Regions from separate parts of the Aquitalea sp. ASV15 genome, predicted to be linked through region 1. Evidence: riboswitches for the same ligand, from Rfam matches in the RefSeq annotation. Region 1 holds a riboswitch; the other holds the start of a gene.
What was found. Region 1 has a riboswitch for cobalamin ahead of JHD64_RS14340 (ferredoxin). Riboswitches for the same ligand answer to the same signal wherever they lie in the genome.
Positions count from the first base shown of each region.

Region 2: it holds a riboswitch for cobalamin, as region 1 does, so the genes downstream of both, JHD64_RS03040 (TonB-dependent receptor) here and JHD64_RS14340 (ferredoxin) in region 1, are expected to answer to the same signal.

Region 1 is NZ_JAELTZ010000032.1:21,893-32,846, reverse strand. It holds gene JHD64_RS14355 (cobalt-precorrin-7 (C(5))-methyltransferase) at 1-133, opposite strand, end outside; gene JHD64_RS14350 (putative cobaltochelatase) at 18-1,964, opposite strand; gene JHD64_RS14345 (cobaltochelatase subunit CobN) at 1,961-6,091, opposite strand; gene JHD64_RS14340 (ferredoxin) at 6,088-6,417, opposite strand; cobalamin riboswitch at 6,578-6,758, opposite strand; gene cobD (threonine-phosphate decarboxylase CobD) at 6,801-7,787, opposite strand; gene cbiB (adenosylcobinamide-phosphate synthase CbiB) at 7,780-8,721, opposite strand; gene JHD64_RS14325 (cobyric acid synthase) at 8,834-10,297, shown strand; gene JHD64_RS14320 (hypothetical protein) at 10,426-10,954, opposite strand, start outside.
Region 2 is NZ_JAELTZ010000004.1:111,181-122,134, reverse strand. It holds gene JHD64_RS03070 (YjgN family protein) at 1-1,060, opposite strand, end outside; gene JHD64_RS03065 (hypothetical protein) at 1,297-2,514, shown strand; gene JHD64_RS03060 (GNAT family N-acetyltransferase) at 2,515-2,982, opposite strand; gene cobS (adenosylcobinamide-GDP ribazoletransferase) at 3,066-3,842, opposite strand; gene JHD64_RS03050 (histidine phosphatase family protein) at 3,839-4,441, opposite strand; gene cobT (nicotinate-nucleotide--dimethylbenzimidazole phosphoribosyltransferase) at 4,445-5,479, opposite strand; cobalamin riboswitch at 5,633-5,838, shown strand; gene JHD64_RS03040 (TonB-dependent receptor) at 6,011-7,960, shown strand; gene cobU (bifunctional adenosylcobinamide kinase/adenosylcobinamide-phosphate guanylyltransferase) at 8,056-8,580, shown strand; gene JHD64_RS03030 (cobalamin-binding protein) at 8,580-9,455, shown strand; gene JHD64_RS03025 (hypothetical protein) at 9,477-9,704, shown strand; gene JHD64_RS03020 (cell division protein ZapA) at 9,701-10,012, shown strand; RNA gene ssrS (6S RNA) at 10,045-10,227, shown strand; gene JHD64_RS03010 (5-formyltetrahydrofolate cyclo-ligase) at 10,300-10,914, shown strand; gene JHD64_RS03005 (hypothetical protein) at 10,936-10,954, opposite strand, start outside.

The DNA of each region.
Region 1 (10,954 bases):
TATGCAACGCGACGGCATCAGCCCAGTCGCGCCTGAATCGTGATGGTGAGTTGTTCGCTGGACAGCTGCTCGCACGGCAGGTATTCCGCCTGCAGCGCTTCGGCCAGTTGGCGGGCGCGGCCCAGCTTGACATAAGCTTGTTCGGTATCCAGCACCAGCGCCGGGATGGCGGCGTTGGCCAGCTCGCCCGCCAGTTGCAGGCTTTGCTGCCACGGGTCGGCATGGTCTTCGCCCAGTGCCACATTGGCACGGCCGTCGCTCAGCAACACCAGTAGCGGTGACAGGCCCTGCGCACCCTGACGGCCCAGCGTGGTGGCGGCCAGTTGCAGCGCATGCGGCAGCGGGGTGCGGCCGCCGGTGGGCAGGGCGTGCAGCGCCTGTTCGGCCTGTTCCACCTGACGGGTGGGCGGTAGCACCAGCTCGGCCTGACGGCCACGGAAGGCAATCACCGCCACCTGGTCGCGGCGCTGGTAGGCGTCCTGCAGCAGGCTGAGCACCGTACCCTTTACCTGTTCCATGCGCTGCTGGGCGGCCATGGAGCCGGAGGCGTCCACCACCAGCACAATCAGATTGCCCTGTTTTGCCGTACGCACCTTGTCGTGCAGGTCGGCGCGGGTGACGGCAAAGTCCGCCGGATTGCGCTGGATGGCATGGCGCAGGGTGGCGTCCAGTGCCAGCGCCTGCGGTTGGGCATTGGGTACGGCGCGCACGCTGTGACCCCGCCGTGCATTCAGCACCGTGCTGCGGCGGCCGCTGGCTTCGCTGTCGCTGCTGTGGCTGGCCAGGCGTATGGTGCCGATGTCCTGCGGCGTGCGGGCGGCAAACAGCTGCTCGCCGCCGTTGCCTTGTTCTGATTGCTCGTCCTTGCCGTCGTCGGCCGGCGTGTCTTGCTGCTCGCCCGGCTGTTGTTCTGTGGCGGCGGTGTCATCGGCTGGGCTGGCGGGCGGCGGCGGATTTTGCGCTTGCTGGGTCAGCTCATCCAGCTTGTCCTGATCCAGCCCGCTTTGCTCGAAAGGCTTGCGGCGGCGGCGGTGCGGCAGCACCAGCATGGCGGCGGTGCGGATGTCTTCGGCGCTGACCTGCGCCCGGCCATCCAGCGCGGCCAGTGCGCGGGCGGCCTTGTGCAGCACGATGTCAGCGCGCAGGCTGGCCACTTCGAATTCGCAGCACAGCTGGCTGATAAAGTCGAACAGGTGCTCGCTTACCGTCACTGTGGCCAGCATGGCCTGGGCCTGACGAATCTGCTCCTGCAGCGCGCTGCCCTCGGCCTGCCAGCGGGCGGCAAAAGCCTGTGGGTCGGCTTCGAAGGCCAGACGGCGGCGTACTACCTCGCTGCGGATGGCAGCATCGCGCGGGGCGGCCACGTCCACCATCAGGCCGAAGCGGTCCAGCAGTTGCGGGCGCAGCTCGCCTTCTTCCTGGTTCATGGTGCCCAGCAAGGTGATGCGTGCCGGGTGGCTGATGGACAGGCCTTCGCGCTGCACGGTGTTGACGCCCATGGCGGCCACATCCAGCAGCACGTCCACCAGATGGTCGGCCAGCAGGTTCACTTCGTCGATGTACAGCAGGCCACGGTGGGCATTGGCCAGCAGGCCGGGCTTGAAGGCCTGGCGGGCCTGCTTGAGCGCCTGTTCAAAGTCCAGGCTGCCCAGCACGCGGTCTTCGCTGGCGCCCAGCGGCAGGTTGACGAAGGGCACGGCAGCGTCTTCCGCCACCGCGTGTTCGCCCTGACAGCAGCTGCATTCGGCCAAGGGGGAGGCCGGGTCGCAGTTGAAGGCGCAGCCGGGCACGCGGCGGATGGGCGGCAAAATGGCCGCCAGCCCGCGGGCGGCGGTGCTCTTGGCACTTCCCTTGTCACCACGGATCAGCACGCCGCCTATGCTGGGGTCCACCGCGCACAGCAGCAGCGCCTGTTTCAGTTGTTCCTGACCGACGATGGCGGCAAACGGATAAATCTGTTTCATGAGCGGCCTTGCGGATGTTCGCCACGCGCTTCGAGCATGGCTTCGCTATTCAGATGCAGTTGTTGCAGCGCGGCCAGCGTCTCTGGCTTGGGCTCTTGCCACAGCTGGCGCTGGGCGGCTTCCAGCAGGCGTTCGCTGATGGCATTGAGCGCCCACGGGTTGCTGTCGGCAAAAAACTGCTGCATGGCCGGGTCCAGTGCGTAGCGGGCGGCCAGTTCCTCGTAGACCCAGTCGTCCACCACATGGGCGGTGGCATCGTAGCCGAACAGGTAGTCCACGGTGGCAGTCAGTTCCAGCCCGCCCTTGTAGCCGTGCTGCTGGATGCTGGCAATCCACTTGGGGTTGGCCACGCGCGAGCGGAACACGCGCAGCACTTCTTCCTTCAGCCCGCGTACTTGGGGCTGGTCCGGGTTATGGCTGTCGCCAAAGAAGGCGCGCGGCTGGCGGCCGGTCAGGCTGCGGATGGTGGCAATCATGCCGCCGTGGTACTGCAGGTAGTCGTCGCTGTCGAAGATGTCGTGTTCGCGATTGTCCTGATTGTGCAGCGCCACTTCCACGCCGGACAGGCGATGGCGCAGCGCGTCGCGCGCATCCGCCCCTTGTACTTGACGGCCATAGGCATAGCCGCCCCAGTTGAGGTAGGCGGTGGCGAAGTCGGCGTCGGTCTGCCAGTTCTGCTCGTTGATCAAGGGCAGAATACCGGCACCGTAGCTGCCGGGCTTGGCGCCGAAGATGCGCAGCAGCGCCGGTTCGGCGGCTTGGTCGGGCAGGGCTTGCAGCAACTGCTGGCGCATGTCGTCCAGATAATGCTTGCGCAGGTAGTTGTCGGCCGGGTCTTCGTCCAGCATGGCCACCGCTTGCACTGCGTCGTCCACCAGCGCAATCAGCTGCGGGAAGGCATCGCGGAAAAAGCCGCTGATGCGCACCGTCACGTCAATGCGCGGGCGGCCCAGCTCGGAGAGCGGAATCACCTCGATGCCGGCCACGCGGCGGCTTTCGGCCTGCCAGCGCGGACGTACGCCCAGCAGGGCGAGGATTTCGGCAATATCGTCGCCATGGGTGCGCATGGCGCTGGTGCCCCACACGCTGATGCTGACCGATTCCGGATAGCTGCCGGTTTCCTTGCGATGGCGCGCCAGCATTTCATTGGCCAGCTGGCTGCCCACCTGCCAGGCGGCTTGCGAGGGCAGGCCGCGCGGGTCCACCGAGTAGAAATTGCGTCCGGTAGGCAGGATGTGCGCCATGCCACGGGTGGGCGCGCCGCTGGGGCCTGCTGGCACATAGCCACCAGCCAGACCGCGCAGCAGGTTGTCGATTTCTTCGTGGGTGCGCGCCAGATTGGGCAGCAGTTCGCGCTGGATATAGGCCAGCACCTGTTGCAGGGCCTGGCTGTCACCGGCCTGCGGCAGTACGGCGGCAATGATGGCGGGCAGCGGTGAGCTGACCGGGGCCAGCAAGCGCGCCACCAGTTGGCGGGCCAGCTGATTGATGTGGTCGATGGCATCGCTGCGGGTGTGCAGCAACTGTGGGCTGCTCATTTCCAGCGGGGCGGGCACGTTTTCAAGCCGGCGGCCCTTTTCGTTCTGCAATGCCTCCCAGTCCACACCCAGGGCTTGCGCCACGCTGGCGGGCAGGCTGGGCACGGCCAGATTGGGCAGGCGGGTGAGGGCGCACAGCATGTCCACCAGCGCCTCGCCCTGCGGGGCCTGACCGAGAATGTGCAGGCCGTCGCGGATTTGTGCCGCGCCCAGTTCGCACAGATAGCCGTCGATGTCCTCGATCAGGTGGGCCACGTCCACGCCCTCCATCCTGGCCAGCGTCAGCGGCACGCCGTCGGCATTCAGCGTGGTGTCCCACTCGTGGGCATGGTCGTGGTCATGCTCATCGTGAGCGTGATGGTGGTGGCCGTGCTCATGATCATTATGATGGTGATGATCATGCGCGCCGTGGCTGTGCGCTGCGCCCTTGGCCACCGGGCGGAACTGCATGCCTGCTGCCTTGGCAGGCTTTGCTTTCCCGGCTTTGGCTGGCTGGCTCAGGCGATAGCCCGCTGGTGCTGCCTTGGGTGCATGCGGGTGGGCATGGTCATGATCATGTTCGTCATGGTGGTCGTGATGATGGTGACCCTGTTCATGTTCATCATGGTGATGATGGTCGTGCCCCAGCATGGCGGCCAGGTCGCTGTCCAGCTTTGCTTCCTTGATCAGGTCCCAGATTTGCTGTTGCAACAGCGGCAGCTTGTTCGGGTCCAGCATTTCCACCTGGTAGTACTCGTCCACCAGCTGGGTGAGCTGGGCCAGCGGGCCGTAGGTGTCGGCGGTGGTCATCGGCGGGGTCAGGTGGTCGATGATCACCGAATGGGCGCGGCGTTTGGCCTGCGAGCCTTCGCCCGGATCGTTCAGGATGAAGGGGTAGAACATGGGCATGTCGCCCAGCAGTGCGTCGGGGAAACAGTGTTCCGACACGCCCACGCCCTTGCCCGGCAGCCATTCCAGCGTGCCGTGTTTGCCGACGTGGACAATGGCATCGGCCTGCCATTCGTCGCGCAGCCAGCAGTACAGCGCGTAATAGTGATGGGTGGGCGGCAGGTCCGGCGTGTGGTAAATGGCGTCCGGGTCCATGCCATAGCCACGCGGCGGTTGCAGCGCGACAAAGGCATTGCCCAGCTCCATGCCGGCAAATACCAGCTGGTCGCCATCGACATAAGCCGTACCCGGCGCTGCGCCCCAGCGCTCCTGCATGCGCTGTTGCAGCGGGGTGGGCAGTTCAGCAAACCATTGCTGGTAGCGCGCCAGCGGCACGCGGGCCACAGCCTGGCGCAGTTGATCGGCACTCAGGTAGTCGGTGTCGTAACAGCCACGGTCGATCAGGCTGTGCATCAGCGCGTCGCTGCTGTCCGGCAGGGTATTGATGCTATAGCCATTGGCCTGCATCGCCTGCAATAGCGCATACAGCGAGGCGGCGGAGTCCAGCCCCACCGCATTGCCCACTTGCGAGGCCTTGCTGTTGGAGTTGGTAAAGATGAAGGCGACCCGCTTGTCGGCAGCCGGGGTGTGCTTGAGCCGCGCCAGCCGGGCGGCAATGCCGGCCAGACGGCGCATGCGGTCCGGCAGTGGCTGGTAGTCGCTGCTGGCCGGGTTTTCCGGCTTGAACGATACCGGCACGCCGATGATGCGGCCGTCGAATTCCGGCAGCGCCACATTCATGGCGGTATCCAGCGGGTTCAGCCCGCGCTCGGATGCTTCCCACTGCGCCTGGGTCATGCTGCTGGTGATGGCTTGCAGCACCGGGATGTCCAGTTGTTCGAAAGCTTCTACTGCCCAGCTGGCCTGGGTGGCGCCCTCGGCATTGACTTCGCCCATGGCAAAGGAGGTGGTGTTGATCAGCACACAGGGCTCACCGGCACGTGGGTCGCGCAGCCATTGCAGCGCTGCCGGCAGGCCCTGCTCATCCTGGCTGCGCAGCGAGGAGGTAAACAGCGGCAGCGCGTTGATCTGCCGCTCGGCCAGCATGTCCACCAGCAGGTCGATGAAGCGGGTGTTGCCGCTCAGCCAGTGGGCGCGGTAGAAGCTGATGGCCACCGTGGGCCAGCCGGGCTGGCGAATTTCACACCAGTCATCCAGGCTGCAGCCGTCGGACAGTTCCGGGTGATACAGACCGTGTTCCGGCAGTGCAGCTGGCGGCAGGTAGCCGTGGCCGGTCAGCAGCAGGCGGTCGGACAGATAGCGCATCAGCTGCGCCATATTGCTGCTGCCACCGGCTTGTAGATAGGCATTGGCATCCTGCTGGATTGCCGGGGGGACGGTGCTGAGTGCGGCCAGTTCCGGGTCTGGTTCGCCGGTGCCGCTCAGCACGATCAGTGCCTGACGGCGGGCGATGGCTTGCTGGCGCAGCAGATCGAAAGCGGGAATGGCCTGCACCCGGCCCAGTACGCGCAGCAGCAGGATGCGGGCGCTGGACAGCGGCCCGTCCAGTAGCTGCTGCATCTGGTTTTCATCGCTGATCTGTTGCAGGGCGATGCCCGCCACCGGGCTGAAATCCCGCGGCCAGTGCACACGGCCCAGCGCGGTGAGGTCGGTACCGGCATGGCTCAGCAGCACGATGCCGCCAGTATTGTCATGCGTCATTGCGGGCTTTCCGTGTTGACATCACCCGAGCCCAGACGATGGAAAATCAGCGGCTCCACCGGCACGCCACCTTGCAGGTGCTCGCTGACAATGCGCTGTACCGCGCTGGCATCCACCTTGCGATACCACACGCCTTCCGGATACACCACCATGATGGGGCCTTGCTTGCACACGGCAAAACAATGGCTGCGTGTGCGTTTCACCTTGAGGCCCTCGCAGGCGTCAATCGCCTGGCCCAGTTGCTTGAACATGACCTCGGCCTGCTGGCCGTTTTCGGTACAGCGCGGGCCGGTGCACATCAGCACATGGCGATAGTGCTGTCTCATTGGCGGGACCCCGACAGGCTGGCGTGGTGTGCCGGTATCGGCTGGCTGGATGAATTCATGGCGGCCCCTGCTGACGATAGGTCGCCGCAGGCGAGGGCACGGCGCGCCGGCAATGGGCGGCACGGTGCATTCCCCCGGTACACCCCGCCCGGATTCAGCCCGCGTCGACACGGATGACGGCCGGTCTCCTGGCTCGCGCTTCTTTACCCGGCATCGCCTTCCCGGTTGGCCCCGGTGGCATCGTGATGCGGACTCGTCGCTTACAGTTGCGGGGGCAGCTGCGGTGTCTCACCGCATTCCCGTTTCACCCCTGGCGGGGCACCGTCATTGAAGCGCGCATGATACGTGACAACAGGGTAAATGGGAATTCTGCGGCTTGATTTTCAAAGCCTTTCCCATTGTGTCAGTGCGGTTTCCAGTCGCTGCCAGCCGGCCTCGTCGGGCGGTAAACCAAAGCGCAGGCTGGGGCCGTCGGCAAACTGCCGTACCAGAATGCCGCGGCTGGCCAGAAAGTCGAACAAGGCCGGGCAATGCGCCCCGTGCAGCCACTGGAACAGGCGGCTGCCGCCTGCCGGAGTCAGGCCGTAGTCTTGCAATAGCTGCTGCAGGCGCTGGCTGTCGACGGCCAGTTGCCCGCGCATTGCCAGTTGCCAGGCATGGTCCTGCAAGGCCAGCTTCACCACCTCACGCGCCGGGCCGTTGATGCTCCACGGGCCGATGGCCTCGGCCAGCTGTTGCAGCAGGGCGGGCCAGGCAAACACAAAACCCACCCGCGCCCCGGCCAGGCCAAAGAACTTGCCGATGGAACGCAGCACGATCAGCCCCGGCAGGCCCACATCCCCCAGCAGGCTGTGTTCCGGTGTGGCATCCATGAAGGCTTCGTCAATGATCAGCCAGCCGCCGCGGCTGGCCAGCCGGGCGCGCCAGTCCTGCAACTGCTCGCGGGCAAAGGTGGTGCCGGTGGGGTTGTTGGGGTGGCATAGCAGCAGTACGTCCAGCTCATCAAGCGCCGTGTCGATGTCCTCGGGCGCATGACAGCTGAGCGTGTGGCCGTGCTGCGCCCAGTGCCAGGGGTGTTCGGCATAACACAGCGGCAGCATGCCCACCCGGCAGGGTGGGCGCAGCGTGGGCAGCAGCTGGATGGCCGGCTGGGAACCGGCCACCGGCAGCAGCAGCGGGCTGCCGTAGTAATCCGCCGCGGCTTGTTCCAGGCCGTCATTATCCTCCGGCAGGCGTTGCCAGCTGCGCGGGCTGATGGCTGGCACCGGCCAGCCTTGCGGGTTCAGCCCGGTGGACAGGTCCAGCCAGTTTTCCACTGCAATGCCGTATTGTGCTGCGGCACGCAGGATGCCTCCACCGTGTTCAAGCATGAGAAAAACTCCAGTTGAGCCAGCCAGCCAGCAAGGCCAGCGCCACCCATAGCCACAGGCTGCGCTCTACCAGGGCGATGGCGCGGGCGATGTCCTCGGCCACCGGCGGGCGTTGCAGGCCAAGGGTGGGGCGTTGCTTCAGCTTGCCGTGATAGCTGGCCGCGCCGCCCAGCAGCACGCCCAGCGCCCCGGCACCGGCGGCCATCACCGGGCCGGCATTGGGGCTGTACCAGCTGGGGGCCTGGGCGCGCCAGCATTGCCAGCCCTGACGGGTATGGCCCAGCAGGATGTAAGTCAGCGCGGTGAGGCGGGCGGGAATCAGGTTGAGCACATCGTCAAAGCGCGCGGCGGCCCAGCCAAAGTGCAAAAAGCGTTCGTTGCGGTAGCCCCACATGGCGTCCAGGGTATTGGCGGCGCGGTACAGCACCACGCCCGGTGCGCCCAGCAGCAAAAACCAGAATACGGCGGCAAAAATGGCATCGCTGCCGTTTTCCAGCACCGATTCGATGGTAGCGCGTGCCACGGCGGTTTCGTCCAGTTCGCTGGTGTTGCGGCTGACGATCATCGACACCTTGTAGCGGGCCAGCGGCAGGTCGCCGGCGCGCAGCGCATCCAGCACCGCCTGGGCATGTTCGCGCAGGCTTTGTGCGCCAATGGCGAGGTACAGCAACAAGACCGAGGCCAGTTGGCCCAGCCACGGCAGGCGCGCGAGCCAGCAGGCGAGGCCGGTCAACGGCAGCAGCAACAGGCTGATGCCCAGCACGCCGCGCAAACGCATGCGCCATACCGGTTCGGCCTGAGGTGTGGCCGGGTAAAGGGCATGCTCCACCTTGCGCACCAGATAGCCATAGCCCACCAGCGGATGCCAACGGCGCGGTTCGCCCAGCAGGCGGTCCAGCACCACGGCCAACAACAGAAATACAGCTGAAATCACGTCACGCGCCTATATAATCGCCGGTTTCACGACAGTCGCTTAGTGCGCTGTCCTACCGTGGAAGAGCGCCATTTTAGGGGGCTTCCCGAAAAAATGCGCGCCGGAGAAAAGCATGACCGCCAAAACCATCATGATTCAGGGCACCACTTCGGATGCCGGCAAGAGCACCTTTGCCACCGGCCTGTGCCGTTTGCTGGCGCGGCGCGGCCTGCGCGTGGCCCCGTTCAAGCCGCAGAACATGGCGCTGAACAGTGCGGTGACGGTGGATGGCGGCGAGATTGGCCGCTCGCAAGCGGTGCAGGCGCTGGCCTGTGGCGTGGAGCCGCATACCGACATGAACCCGGTGCTGCTCAAGCCCAATAGCCATACCGGTTCCCAGCTCATCATCCAGGGGCGGGCGGTGGGCAATATGGACGCGGTGTCCTACCACGCCTACAAACCGGTTGCGATGCAGGCGGTGTTGCAGTCGCACGCGCGGCTGGCCACGCAATACCAGTGCATCGTGGTGGAAGGGGCGGGCAGCCCGGCGGAAATCAATCTGCGCGAGGGGGATATCGCCAATATGGGCTTTGCCGAGGCGGTGGACTGCCCGGTGCTGCTGGTAGCGGATATCGAACGCGGCGGGGTGTTTGCCCATCTGGTGGGGACGCTGGAATTGCTGTCCGACAGCGAGCGCGCGCGGGTGGTGGGACTGGTGATCAACCGCTTCCGTGGCGACCCGGCGCTGTTGCAGTCCGGCGTGGAGTGGGTGGAGCAACGCACCGGCAAGCCGGTGCTGGGCGTGCTGCCTTATCTCAACGGCCTGCATATCGAGGCGGAAGACAGCCTGGCGCTCAATCGTCCGCAAGACGAGCAGACCCCGCAGCAGACGCTGCGCGTGGTGGTGCCGGTGCTGCCGCGCATCAGCAACCATACCGATTTCGACCCGCTACGCCTGCATCCGCAAGTGGAACTGCTGCTGGTCAAGCCCGGCCAGCCCTTGCCCCCGGCTGACCTGATCATCCTGCCCGGCAGCAAGAGCGTGCGGGCTGATCTGGCCAGCCTGCGCGCCGCGGGCTGGGAGGCGGCCATTGCCCGTCACCTGCGTTATGGCGGCAAGCTGATCGGCATTTGCGGCGGCCTGCAAATGCTGGGACAGCAGCTGCACGACCCGCTGGGGCTGGAAGGCGAGGCGGGCAGCAGTGCGGGCCTGGGCTGGCTGGAAATGGAAACCACGCTGGCCGCGCACAAGCAGCTGACGCGGGTGAACGGCCAGCTGACGCTGGCTGGCGCCGCGGTGAGCGGCTATGAAATCCATATGGGAGTCAGCACGGGCAGGGCATTGCAACAGCCTGCGGTGCGGCTGGAGGATGGCCGCTGCGACGGGGCCATCAGCGCCGATGGTCAGATTCTGGCCACCTATCTGCACGGCGTGTTCGATCAACCGGCCAGCCTGACCGCCCTGCTGGCATGGGCCGGGCTGGCCGCGCCACAGCCGCTGGACTACCCGGCCATCCGCGAAGCGCATATCGAACGGCTGGCCGACATGCTGCAGCAGCATCTGGACCTGACGCCGCTGGCCGGCTGGCTGCCCTGAGCGCGGGACCTGATTCAGCGCCACTAATACAAACCCTGCGGCTGCCTTGCGCCTCCTTGCCGTGCTCTTTGTACTGTCTGCGTCGGCGCGTCTTGCCCAGGGTCGCCACGCTATTTTGTCAGCCGCTCTTACTGGTTTATTTCAATATCCAGTGTCTGCATGGCCTGGCTGAAGCCCAGCACATGCGGTGCCGGCATCTCCACGCTAACCCCCTTGTACTGGGTCACCACCGATGCTGACGGCTTGTTGTTGAAGCTGCGCATGCCATACACGGTGTTGCTGTGCGTGCTGCCCACGAATAGCCGCAGCGGGGCTTGCAGCCGTATTGCCTCGGCAACGGCAGCCGCTGGCAGCTCGACATACTGCTTCCAGCTGCAGTAGCCCTCTCCCGGCGTGGCCCGGCACTGGAAATCCTGTAGCGGCTGGCTGCGCGAGTAAGCGCTCAGCAGCAGCATGCGCCGGCGCCCGGCACCATCCTGCCACCATACATGCAGTTGTTCGGCATCCTGCTGCTGCACCTGGGCCAACGGCTGATTGCGCGCGGCCAGCGGTGTCACTGCCAGGTAGTTGCCGCTGGCCGTGATGTCCAGCGCCAGCCGGTAGACATAATCGCCGTTGGCACTGTGATTGCTGGCCAGCAAGCTGGCCCTGGCGCTG
Region 2 (10,954 bases), on a different contig from region 1:
GCCGGGCACGGATGGCATCAAGGTCGTCATCGGGAAACATCTTCAGATGCTCTAATCTGTAGCGCAGTGCGCGCAATTTGGCAAAGGGGTAATACAGGCCCAGCGTCAGCATGGTCAGCAGGGCGTTGCTGGCATGCAGATTCATCAGGCCGCGCAGCGTCATGCTGCTTTCAAAGCGGTGCAGCCGGCCATTGCTCTCCAGCAGGATATGGTTCCACATCACGTTGGCCAGCCCGTCGCGCACCACCTGGCCGATGGACATCCACATCAGCAACAACATCAGGTAGGCCAGAATAGCCAGGGCCAGCAGGCCAAAGACACTCAGCCGCTGGTTAAACAGGTGGCCGATGATGGAGGAATACAGGCCGCCGATAAAGCCGAACAACAGCAGCATCAGCAAGCCCAGCACGCTCGCACGGAAATAGACCCGGTAATAGTCGCCGGCGCATTGAAGCATTTCAAAGCGGGCATTGCCAAACCAGGCATTGTTGACCAGAAAGCGTTGCTGCATGTGGCGGGCATAGGGATAGCCGATGCCCAGCGTCAGCACGGTGATGATCAGCCCCATGATGAAGGGGCCGACCGCATCCATGGTGCTGGCGCGGAAGTTGAAGCGCATCTGCCGCCAGCTGGTATTGCGCAGGCGAAAGCGCATGGCCATCACCACCACCCAGGGCAGGGCCGGCAATAGCAGCAGATAGAGCAGGGCATGCAGGCCCGGCGAGTATTTCTGTGTCACGGCCAGCAGCAGTAGCACCAGGAAAATCAGTGCCCGGCCCTTGAGAATGGCCAGCGGCTTGCCGTGATAGCCGAAGCCGGCACCGGCAAAGCGGCTGTGGCCGTACAGGTATTTGTGGCTGCGCACCTTGCCCCAGGCCGAATAAATGCCAAGGGTGAGGATGGACAGCAGCAGGTTGACGATCCAGATGCGGAAATAGGCCGCAGCGCTGCCGCTGAAGCTGAAGCCCAGTCCGTCACGCTGGGGTGCCTGCGGTGGGGCTGGCTGGCCGATGCGTACCGGCTCCATGGCCAGCGTGTAGTCTTGCGACGAGGAAGTCATGATGGCCCCTTTGTGGCATCGGTGAAGGTTGTGCCATGCCTGTCTGGCGGCAGGCTTGAACTGCAGCACGGCGCGCGGCACACTGCCGGTTCCGCGCCAGAAGCTGCGGCAGCCTCAAGCCGTCGGCTGTGCAAGATGGATGGTAATCGTCAGTCTCCCACTCATTCTAAGCGCCAGTCCATTGTCATGGAATGGGGCGTGGTTGTGTTGGCGTACTCTCTACAGGGGGAAAGTCTGTGACCGATAGCATCAAGGGCGATGGCGCCATCCGCCGTCAGCGCCGGTATGGCTCTTTCATCGCAAATACCTATGCTGGCGTAATGTTGCCAGGACTGGCGGGATGGCTGGTGTTGATGCTGAGCCTGGCGGCGCAGGCCACCCCGCTGCTGTTGCAGGGGCAGATCGGCAAGGCCGCCGTGGTGATGGAGCTGGACATTGCCAAGGACGGTGCAGTGGAGGGGCGCTATTTCTATCGCAAGCATCACCGCGATATCGCCCTCACCGGCAAGCAGCAGGCCGATGGCAGCCTGCAACTGGGTGAAAACCTGCAATACGACGAACAGCGCAATGACATTACCCTGCGCCCGCAAAACGGTGGCTGGGTGGGGGAGTGGCATGGGACCAAGGCTGCCAGGCCGGTGCCGGTCAGCCTGAATGCCTATCCCCAGGTGCAGTGGCCGGCCAGTAGCGATAGCGCGCTCAATCCGGTGCGCCAGCGTTCCGGCTACGACTACGTCCGCATGGTGGACTTGCCGCTCAAGGCAGGCAAGCGTGAGCGGGTGCAGGGTCATACCCTGCAATGGTGGGACGAGCCGGTCAGCAAGATCCGCCTGTTCCGCGTGCTGGATGGTTATCCACAGGCCAGCCTGCAGCGCATCAACCAGTTGCTGGCCGAGCGGCAGTGGCAGGAAGTGGCCAGTTATTTTGACTGCCAGCTGGGTGGTGCACGGACTGCCGGTGCCGACTTCGAACAAACGGTGACGCCGCACCTGCTGGGTAGCAAACTGCTGAGCCTGAGCATTTTCACCAGCTACTACTGTGGTGGCGCGCATCCTGATTTTGCCGATAATCCGCTGACGCTGGAGGTGGCCAGCGGCAAGCCGCTGCAACTGGAAGATTTGCTGTGGGTGGGGAAGGGCAAGCCGCAACTTACGCGCAAGGCCAGTGGCGAGCGGGCCGACTACCAGTATGAAGAAAGCGTGCTGGCACCGTGGCTGGTGAACACCATGACGCGCCTGTATCCGGCACAAGCCAAGCCGGGCAAGGAATACGAGTGCGATTACAGCGACCCGCAGGTGTGGCAGTTTGTCAGTTGGTATGCCACCCCCCAGGGGCTGACGCTGGGGCCGTCTTTTGCCCGCGTGGCGCGTGCTTGTGAATACCCGGGGTGGAGCGAGTTGCCATGGCGTGTGGTCAAGCAGCATCCGGGTGCGCGGCCTGACCTGCTGCCCTGATCAGGCCGCCTGGTCTGCCTTGGGCTGGGCGCGGTGGCCACGCAGCCAGCGCCCTTCTGCTGCACCGCGCTGCCATTCCATATAGCGTTCACCATGCTGCAAGGGCGTAAAGCCCAGCTGGCGGTAAAAGCCGCCTGCATCACGTGAAACCAGCAGGAAACGGCGTAATTGCTGCAATTGCGGGTGGTCCTGCGCGGTGCGGATCATCGCCTGTCCCACGCCTTGACCGCGCCAGTCGGGCAGCACGAACACATCGGACAGATAGGCAAAACTGGCGTAATCGGTAATCACCCGGGCAAAACCGATCTGCTGCTGCTGGTGATAGGCGGCAATGATCAGCGAATGCTGGATGGCACGTTCCAGCAGCGCGGCATCGATGCCGCTGGCCCAGTGTGCCTGGGTGGTGAGGAATTGCAGGATCATGGCGCGGTCCAGCCGTGCCGGGTCGTGCGAGATCTCCAGTTGCATGCGCGCCGCTCCCTGATTGTGGATGCTGGCAGTATCCGGCGCTGACATCACCACACCGTGACGGCAGGATGACAGGACTTTTACTACGCTCCCAGCAGATGTACCGGCAATAGCAACACGCCCAGCAGCAGGATTTCACACACCTCGATGCCCGCGCCCAGGCAGTCGCCGGTCATGCCGCCCAGCTTGCGTTTGAGCCAGCCGCGCCACAGCAGCGCGGCCAGCGGTGCCAATAGCAGTGCCGGGGCCAGCCATAGCGACAGACCCAGCAAGGCCAGCAGGCCGATGGCCTGTACCCGCCATTGCGGCTGCCAGGCAAAGCGTTCGCCACTGCCGGGCGCCAGTGCCGGCAGCGTGGCCGACCAGTACAGCGCAAACAGCCGCGCCCAGGCCGGCAACAACAGCAGCCCGGCCAGCAGCCTGGGCTGTCTGGCCAGCAGCATCAGCAACACCAGTTTGCTGACGATGGCGCAAATCAGCGCAATCACGCCAAAGCTGCCGACATGCGGGTCTTTCAAAACCTCGAAAAAACGTTCGCGCGAGCGATGGGCGGCCCCCATGGCATCAGTCAGGTCGGCCAGTCCATCCAGATGCAGGCCGCCGGTGATGCCTATCCACAGCAACAGGCCAAGCAGCGCCGCCAGCCAGGGGTCGTATTGAGCGCCCAGCCACACCGTCAGCCACAGCAGGCTGCCCAGCAACAGGCCGACCGGCGCAAACCAGCGCGCACTGGCCGCCAGCCATTCCGGGTGGAAGCTGCGCAGCTGCGGCGTGGGCAGGCGGGTGAGAAACTGGATGGCCAGAATCAGCGATTGCCACCAGCGTGCCGGCGGCAGCGGGGCGGTGGGCGGCTGGCTCATGCTTCGCCGGGGCTTTCCAGATGCATCAGGTAGGCCGGGTGGCCTTCCAGAATCGACAGCTGGGCAAAGCCGCCACGTTGCACCGTCATCAGCTTGGCCACGGCAAACTCGGTCCCCAGCAGCTCGGCCAGCAGGGCGGTAATCACCCCGCCATGGCAGACCAGTACCCGGTGGCTGCCGCGGGCGCTCTGAATCCATTCGCTAAAGCCGCTCAGTACCCGGGTGCGGAAGATTTCATAGCTTTCTCCACCGGGCGGAATCAGCTCACCAGCGGCGACACGGCTGCCCCAGTCCGGATGCTGGCCGGACAGGATGGCGCGCGACATGCCGTCCCAGTCGCCAAAGTCGAATTCGGCAAAGCGTTCGTCCACCTTCAGCGGCAGCGAACCGTGCAAGGCCTGATGCACGGCAAACTCGCGGCAGCGCTGCAGCGGCGAGGTGGCCATGCTGGTGACCGGTGCCAGCTGGTTCAGCCGCTGCCAGCTGCGGCTCATCTGTTCGCAGCCCAGCTCATTCAGCGGCAGGTCGGTACGGCCGATCAGCCGGCCAGCGTGGTCGATCTCGCCATGACGCAGCAAGGTCAGGGTGTAGGGGTTCATGCCTCAGTCTTTCTCGGTGACACCGGCCTGGGCAAAAGTGGCCATTTCGGCGTGCAGCTTGATGGCCAGTTGCAACAGCGGTACGCAAGTGGCTGCGCCCGAGCCTTCGCCCAGTCGCATACCCAGCTCCACCAGCGGCTCCAGCCCCAGGGCTTGCAGCGCCAGACGGTGACCGGTTTCTTCCGAGCGATGGCTGGCCAGCAGCCAGGCGGCCACGGCGGGGTCGATGGCACGGGCGGCCAGGGCGGCTGCGCTGGCAATGAAGCCATCCACCAGGGCCGGCACGCCCTGTGCGGCCCCTTCCAGATAGAAGCCGGCCATGGCGGCGATTTCCAGCCCGCCCAGTTCGGCCAGTACCTGTGTGCCGCTCAACGACTGTCCTTGCAGGCGCTGCAGCGCCTGTGCCACCACGCGGCGCTTGTTGGCCAGTCCGGCGTCGTCGATGCCGGTGCCACGACCGACCACCAGCTCAACCTCAAGATTGGCCAGGCGGCAGATCAAGGCCGCCGAAGGGGTGGTATTGCCAATGCCCATGTCACCGGCGATCAGCAGATTGGCCCCCTGTTCGATGGCGCGGCGCGCGGCGGCGCGGCCGACTTCCAGCGCGGCAGCACACTGTTCTGCAGTCATGGCGGCTTCCACTGCCAGGTTGGCGGTGCCGGCGGCTACCTTGGCGTGCACGATGGGCAGTTCCGGTAGCTGACCCAGCACGCCCACATCCACCACTTCCAGCCGGGCGGCAATGGCACGGGCCAATACGCAGATGGCGGCACCGCCGGCGGCGAAGTTCTTCACCATTTCGCCGGTCACGATGGATGGATAGGCCGATACGCCTTCGGCAGTCACGCCGTGGTCGCCGGCAAACACGGTAATGGCCGGCGTCAGCGCGGCTGGAATGGTCTGCCCCTGCCAGGCGGCAAAGCGGCAGGCCACCGTCTCCAGCACGCCCAGGCTGCCGGCCGGCTTGGTCAGCGAGTTCTGGCGCTGCAGGGCAGCCTGATAAGAAGCGTGGGCGGGCAGGGCGATGGACTGGGTCATGATGCGGTGTTCTCTGGGTTGGCATGGACTAGTGCGGGACTCTAAGTCATGGGGGGCAGCGCGGCAAGCTGAATGCCGCCATGGCATTGGCATTGCTTGTTGCATATCAAGACTGTTCGTACCAAATCACCGCGGTTTCACCGCAATTTGCCGTATAATCGCCGCCGGACAGGTGTCCGGGCTTTGCCGCCCGGATGAAACGGGAAGCCGGTGCAAGACCGGCGCTGCCCCCGCAACGGTAAGGTCTGGCTGGTGGATACCGGCCCAGTTGTCGCCATTGCCACTGTTGCCATGTGCAACGGGAAGGCGCGACAGCGCAAGACCCAGCCCGGAGACCGGCCTGTCTGGTATCGCCCGCCCACGGCAGGCGGTCGCTGTATATCGCGGGGAGGCGATCTGGCGAACAGCAGGCAGGCCCACCAGCTTGCTCCGATGTCATCCATTCTCATGGCGCAAGCCATCCTCTTCGCACTTCTTGTGGCTGTGGCAGCGTTGGCCCGGCCGGATCCTTGTTCCAGGAGTGTGTGTTTCATGTTCAAACCCCAACAACTCGCCATGCTGCTGTCCATGTGCTGGACCAGTCTGGCCTTGGCCGATAATCTGCCGCAATTCCAGGGTGAGGAAGTGGTGGTGACGGCCAGCCGCGTACCCGAAGCCGTGGCCAATCTGCCTGCCAATGTCACCGTGGTCACTGCCAAACAGATTGCCGGCAGTGCCGCAACGACGGTGCAGGATGTCCTTTCGCAACTGGCTGGCATCCATGTATTCAACAGCAGTGGTTCGTCCAGCGCAGCGGCCGTGGATATGCGAGGCTTCGGCATGACCGGCATCAGTAATACGCTGATTCTGGTGGACGGTGTACGGCAGAATACCAATGATCTGTCAGCGCCCGATCTCAGTGGTGTGGCGCTGAGCAATATTGAACGTATCGAAGTGGTACGTGGTATTGGCAGCGTGGCCTATGGTAGCGGTGCCACTGGTGGCGTGATCAATATCATCACCAAGTCCGGTGTGGCCAATGGCACCAGCGGCAGCATCAGTGTGACCGGTGGCAGTTACGATCTGCGTCAGCTGGACGCGGACCTGCATGTCGGTGCCAATGGCCTGGCGCTGGATGGCTATCTGCATTCGATGAAAACTGACAATTACCGTCAGAACAATCAGGAGCGCAATGATACCGGTGGCCTGACGCTGACTTTCAAGCACGATGGCGGTGACATCAAGTTGTTTGCCAATACCAGCTCGCAAGGCCTGCGTTTGCCCGGCGCCCTGAATGCCGACCCTGCCAGTGGCACGAATCCGTTGGCAAGCAATCCTACCGCTACGTCTACCCCCAACAACTATATGGAGGCCAGCAGTTCCACCGCCGGAGCATCGTTCAGCCAGGATGTCGGCCCCGGTACGCTGTATGGTGATCTTTCTCACCGCAGCAAGAATACCTTTAGCGTTTCCACTACCAGTACCGACCAGCGCTGGCTGAGTGAAAACAATGCCAGCCTGCGTTACAAACTGCCTTTTGGCCAGAACAATGTGACGCTGGGCACGGACTGGCTGAACAGCACGGCAAATGTGCAAGGTTATTCCAACTACAGCACCACTCAGCGTCATCAGGGCTTGTTTGTCGATAGCTTGTTCCAGCCGTGGACCGGTGGCGCCCTGACCCTGGGGGCGCGCCAGCAGGAGGTGAACGATATCATCAGGCAGTCGGGTAGCAGCGTTCCGGCACTGGATACCAACCTGCATTCCTGGCTGCTGGGACTGAAGCAGGATCTGTCTTCCAGCTGGTCGGTTTATGGACACTGGGGGCAGAGCTTCCGCCTGGCCAATGCAGATGAAGCTACCTTCACCGGCGGTACCGTTTTGCTGCCGCAGCAATCCCATGATGCCGAAGTCGGGGTGGAATGGAAAACCGAGCAGGCCAGTGCCAAGGCGGCGCTGTTTCGCAGCGACCTGACCAATGAAATTGCCTACAATCCGTTTGCAGACAACGGCAATGGTGCCAATGCCAACCTGGCACCCACCCGCCATCAGGGGCTGGAGCTGGAAGGACGTTGGCGTCTGAGCCCGCAATGGGAATTGAATGGCAACCTCAGCTGGACTGAAGCCACCTTCCGGCAAGGCAGCGGCCTGGCTGGCAACACCATTCCCATGGTGCCCAAGTGGCTGGCCAATCTTGGCCTGAGCTGGCAGGTGAACAGTGCCAGCAAGCTCGGCGTGGTGGTGCAGTATGTCGGAAAGCAGCGCATGGACAACGACCAGTCCAATACCTTCCCGTATGAACTGCCTTCTTACACCGTGGTCAACGCCAAGCTGAGCCATGACTTCACCAGGAACATCTCGGCTGCGCTGGCTATCAACAACCTGCTGGGCAAGCGCTATGCCAGCTACGCCGGTAGTGCGACCTACATTTCGCCTACCACGTCCTACCTGTATCCGGCAGCTGGTCGCAACATGCAGGCCAGCCTGCGCTATGCTTTCTGATTAAACTGGTAGCAAGCGCAATATCCATGGCCGAATCTGGTGTGCAGCCTGCCGCCAGATTCGGCTTTACTCTTTGATTTGATGGACCACACAGCATGACCCACCTGATCAGCGGCGGTTCGCGCTCCGGCAAAAGCCGCTACGCCGAGCAACTGGCCGTACAGCATGGCGGCCCGGTGACTTACATCGCCACCGCCGAAGTGCGCGACGAGGAGTTTGCCGAACGGGTGCGCCAGCACCGTCTGCAGCGACCGGCACACTGGCAGGTGCTGGAAGCCGAGCGTGGCCTGGCCGAACTGGTGCTGGGCCATGATCAGGAAGATGGTCTGTTGCTGGTGGATTGCCTGGGCATGTGGCTGATGCGCTTTTTCCGCAGCGACGACCAGTTCGACGAAATGGACTTTGTGCAGGAAAGGCAATGGCTGCTGGAAGCCATTGCCGCCGTGCAGGGCCAGTTATTGCTGGTGACCAATGAAATCGGCTGGGGCGTGATGCCGATGAGCAGCATGGCACGCCGCTATGGCGATCTGCTGGGCCGGCTCAATCAGGACATCGCCGCCCGCTGCCAGCGTGTCACCCTGGTGGCCTGCGGTCTGCCGCTGGCACTCAAGGGCGGCTGATGCGGCTGCGTGGCTTTGCCTTGTGGCTGCTGCTGTGTGCTGGCCTGGCCCAGGCGGCGGTCAGTGCGCCTGATGCCAGTGGCAAAGTGCTGACGCTGCCCGGTCCAGCCCAGCGCATTGTCTCGCTCTCCCCCCATGCCACCGAAATGCTGTATGCCATCGGTGCCGGCTCACGGCTGGTGGCCACGGTGGACTATAGCAATTACCCGCCAGCGGCACGCCAGCTGCCCCGGGTGGGCGGCTATAGCGGCATCAGCCTGGAAGCGGTACTGCGCCAGCGGCCCGACCTGGTGGTGGCCTGGCAGGATGGGGGCAATCTGCGCGAGCTGGAACGCTTGCGCCAGCTGGGGGTGGCGGTGTTCATCAGCCATCCGCTGCAACTGGATGATGTTGCCAGCGAAATGCACAGCCTGGGCCAATTGACCTCAACGCAGCCGCAAGCCGATGCCGCGGCCAGCCACTATCGCCAGCGTCTGCAGCAATTACGCCAGCGCTATGCCCGCCGCACCCCGGTCAGCGTGTTCTACCAGATCAGCAGTGCGCCCATCTTTACCGTCAGCCAGCGCAGCTTCATGGGCTCGGTCATGCAGCTGTGTGGCGGGCGCAATGTATTCGGTGGTCTGGCCCAGGCGGCACCGCAGGTCAGCATGGAAGCGGTTGTCGCGGCCCAGCCACAAGTCATGCTGGCTGGCCGCGCCGATATCCTGCGCATGTGGGACCGCTGGCCGGCCTTGCCGGCCGTGGCCAAAGCGACGCGCTATGTGGTGGACGAGGATCTGCTGACCATTCCCGGCCCGCGCTTGCCGGATGGCGCACTGGCCATGTGTGCCACGCTGGACACAGCACGGCGTAGTCTGGGTTTGACGCTGGACTAGCCGACCGTTATCCTCGCCGCCATGGACAAGGAACTGGAATATCTCGAATCCCGCGTGCAGGCACTAATTGCCCGCATCAAGGAACTGGAAACCCAGAACGGCCGTTTTGCCCAGGCGCTGGCAGAAGCGCTCAAGGAAAACGCCGAGCTGAATTTCCGTGTGAACGAAACCCGCAATCGCGTGGCCGCACTGGTGGAGCGACTGCCGAAGGCGGATGAACCGGAGCAGGGCGCAGGGGAGGCAGAATGAGCGATATCGTGCAGGTGGACATCGAATTGCTGGGTCGTCACTTCACCATAGGCTCACCCGCCGACGAGCGCGAAACCCTGCTGGAAGCAGTCAGGCTGCTGGAAGGCAAGATCGACATGATCCAGCAGCATGGCAAGGTGATGGACGCCGACAAGATCGCCATCATGGCGGCGCTGAACATCGCCCACGATTTGTTGCGTACCAAAGTGGGAGAGGGCTTGGAAATGGCCTCGTTCCAGCGTAAAATACGCAATATGAGCGAGGCAGCCGACACGGCGCTTCGCGAAAGCCAGCAAGCCCTGTTCTGAACAGGCCGGCTGGTGGACACTACAGGTCAGCTTATCCCCTGCGGTGTTCGTGACGGCAAACAATTCCTTTGTACCAATGCGTTCGCTTCTGGTTGCCAGCGTGAGTCACGGGTGTGTCGCGTCCCTTGCGGACGCGCCCGAAGTGACTGGCAGGTGACCCTCCCTGGAAACAGGGTACAAGCGAATTATGCCCAAACGACACTCGCGGGGGTCTCCCTTCACGACCCGGCGCATCTTGCTCCGGGTCGTTTTCATTTCTGTGCTGTTTCAGCTTTCATCGCGCCGCCATGACCCCATCGACTTCTGCTGCTACCGACAAGATCAGCCTGCGCAAGAGCATTCGTCGCCAGCGCATGGCATTGAGCCCGGCCTATCGGGCGCAGGCCATGCGTGCCGTCGCGCGCCATGCTGGCCGTTTGTTGCGGCGGGGCAAGCGGATTGGCGGCTATCTGGCAGCGGGTTCGGAGCTGGATGTGGAAATCCTGCTCAGCACCGCCTTGCAACGCGGTGCCAGTGTCTGGCTGCCGCAGATTCCGGCGCGTGGCCGGCGCATGTGGTTTTCCCGGTTGACTGCCTCCGGGCAGTGGTACCGCCATCCGCGCTACGGGATCATGGAGTTTGATGGCCCCTGCCTGCGGGCCGAGCGGCTGGACGTGCTGTTGCTGCCCTTGCTGGCCGTGGATGAGCAAGGCTACCGCATGGGGCAGGGCGGCGGCTTTTACGACAGCAGCCTGGCCTTTCGCCGCCGGCATTCACAATACGGCAAGCCCCTGCTGGTGGGAGTTGCCTACGATTGCCAGCGGGTCGCTGCCGTGCCGCGCGAAGCGTGGGATGTGCAACTGGACTATCTGCTGACCGAGTCGGGCTTGCACCGCTTGGCAGCAGGCCGCCCTGCTATTTAAAGTACTGGGCGGGGCTGAGACTCAACGCTCCCAGTGGTGA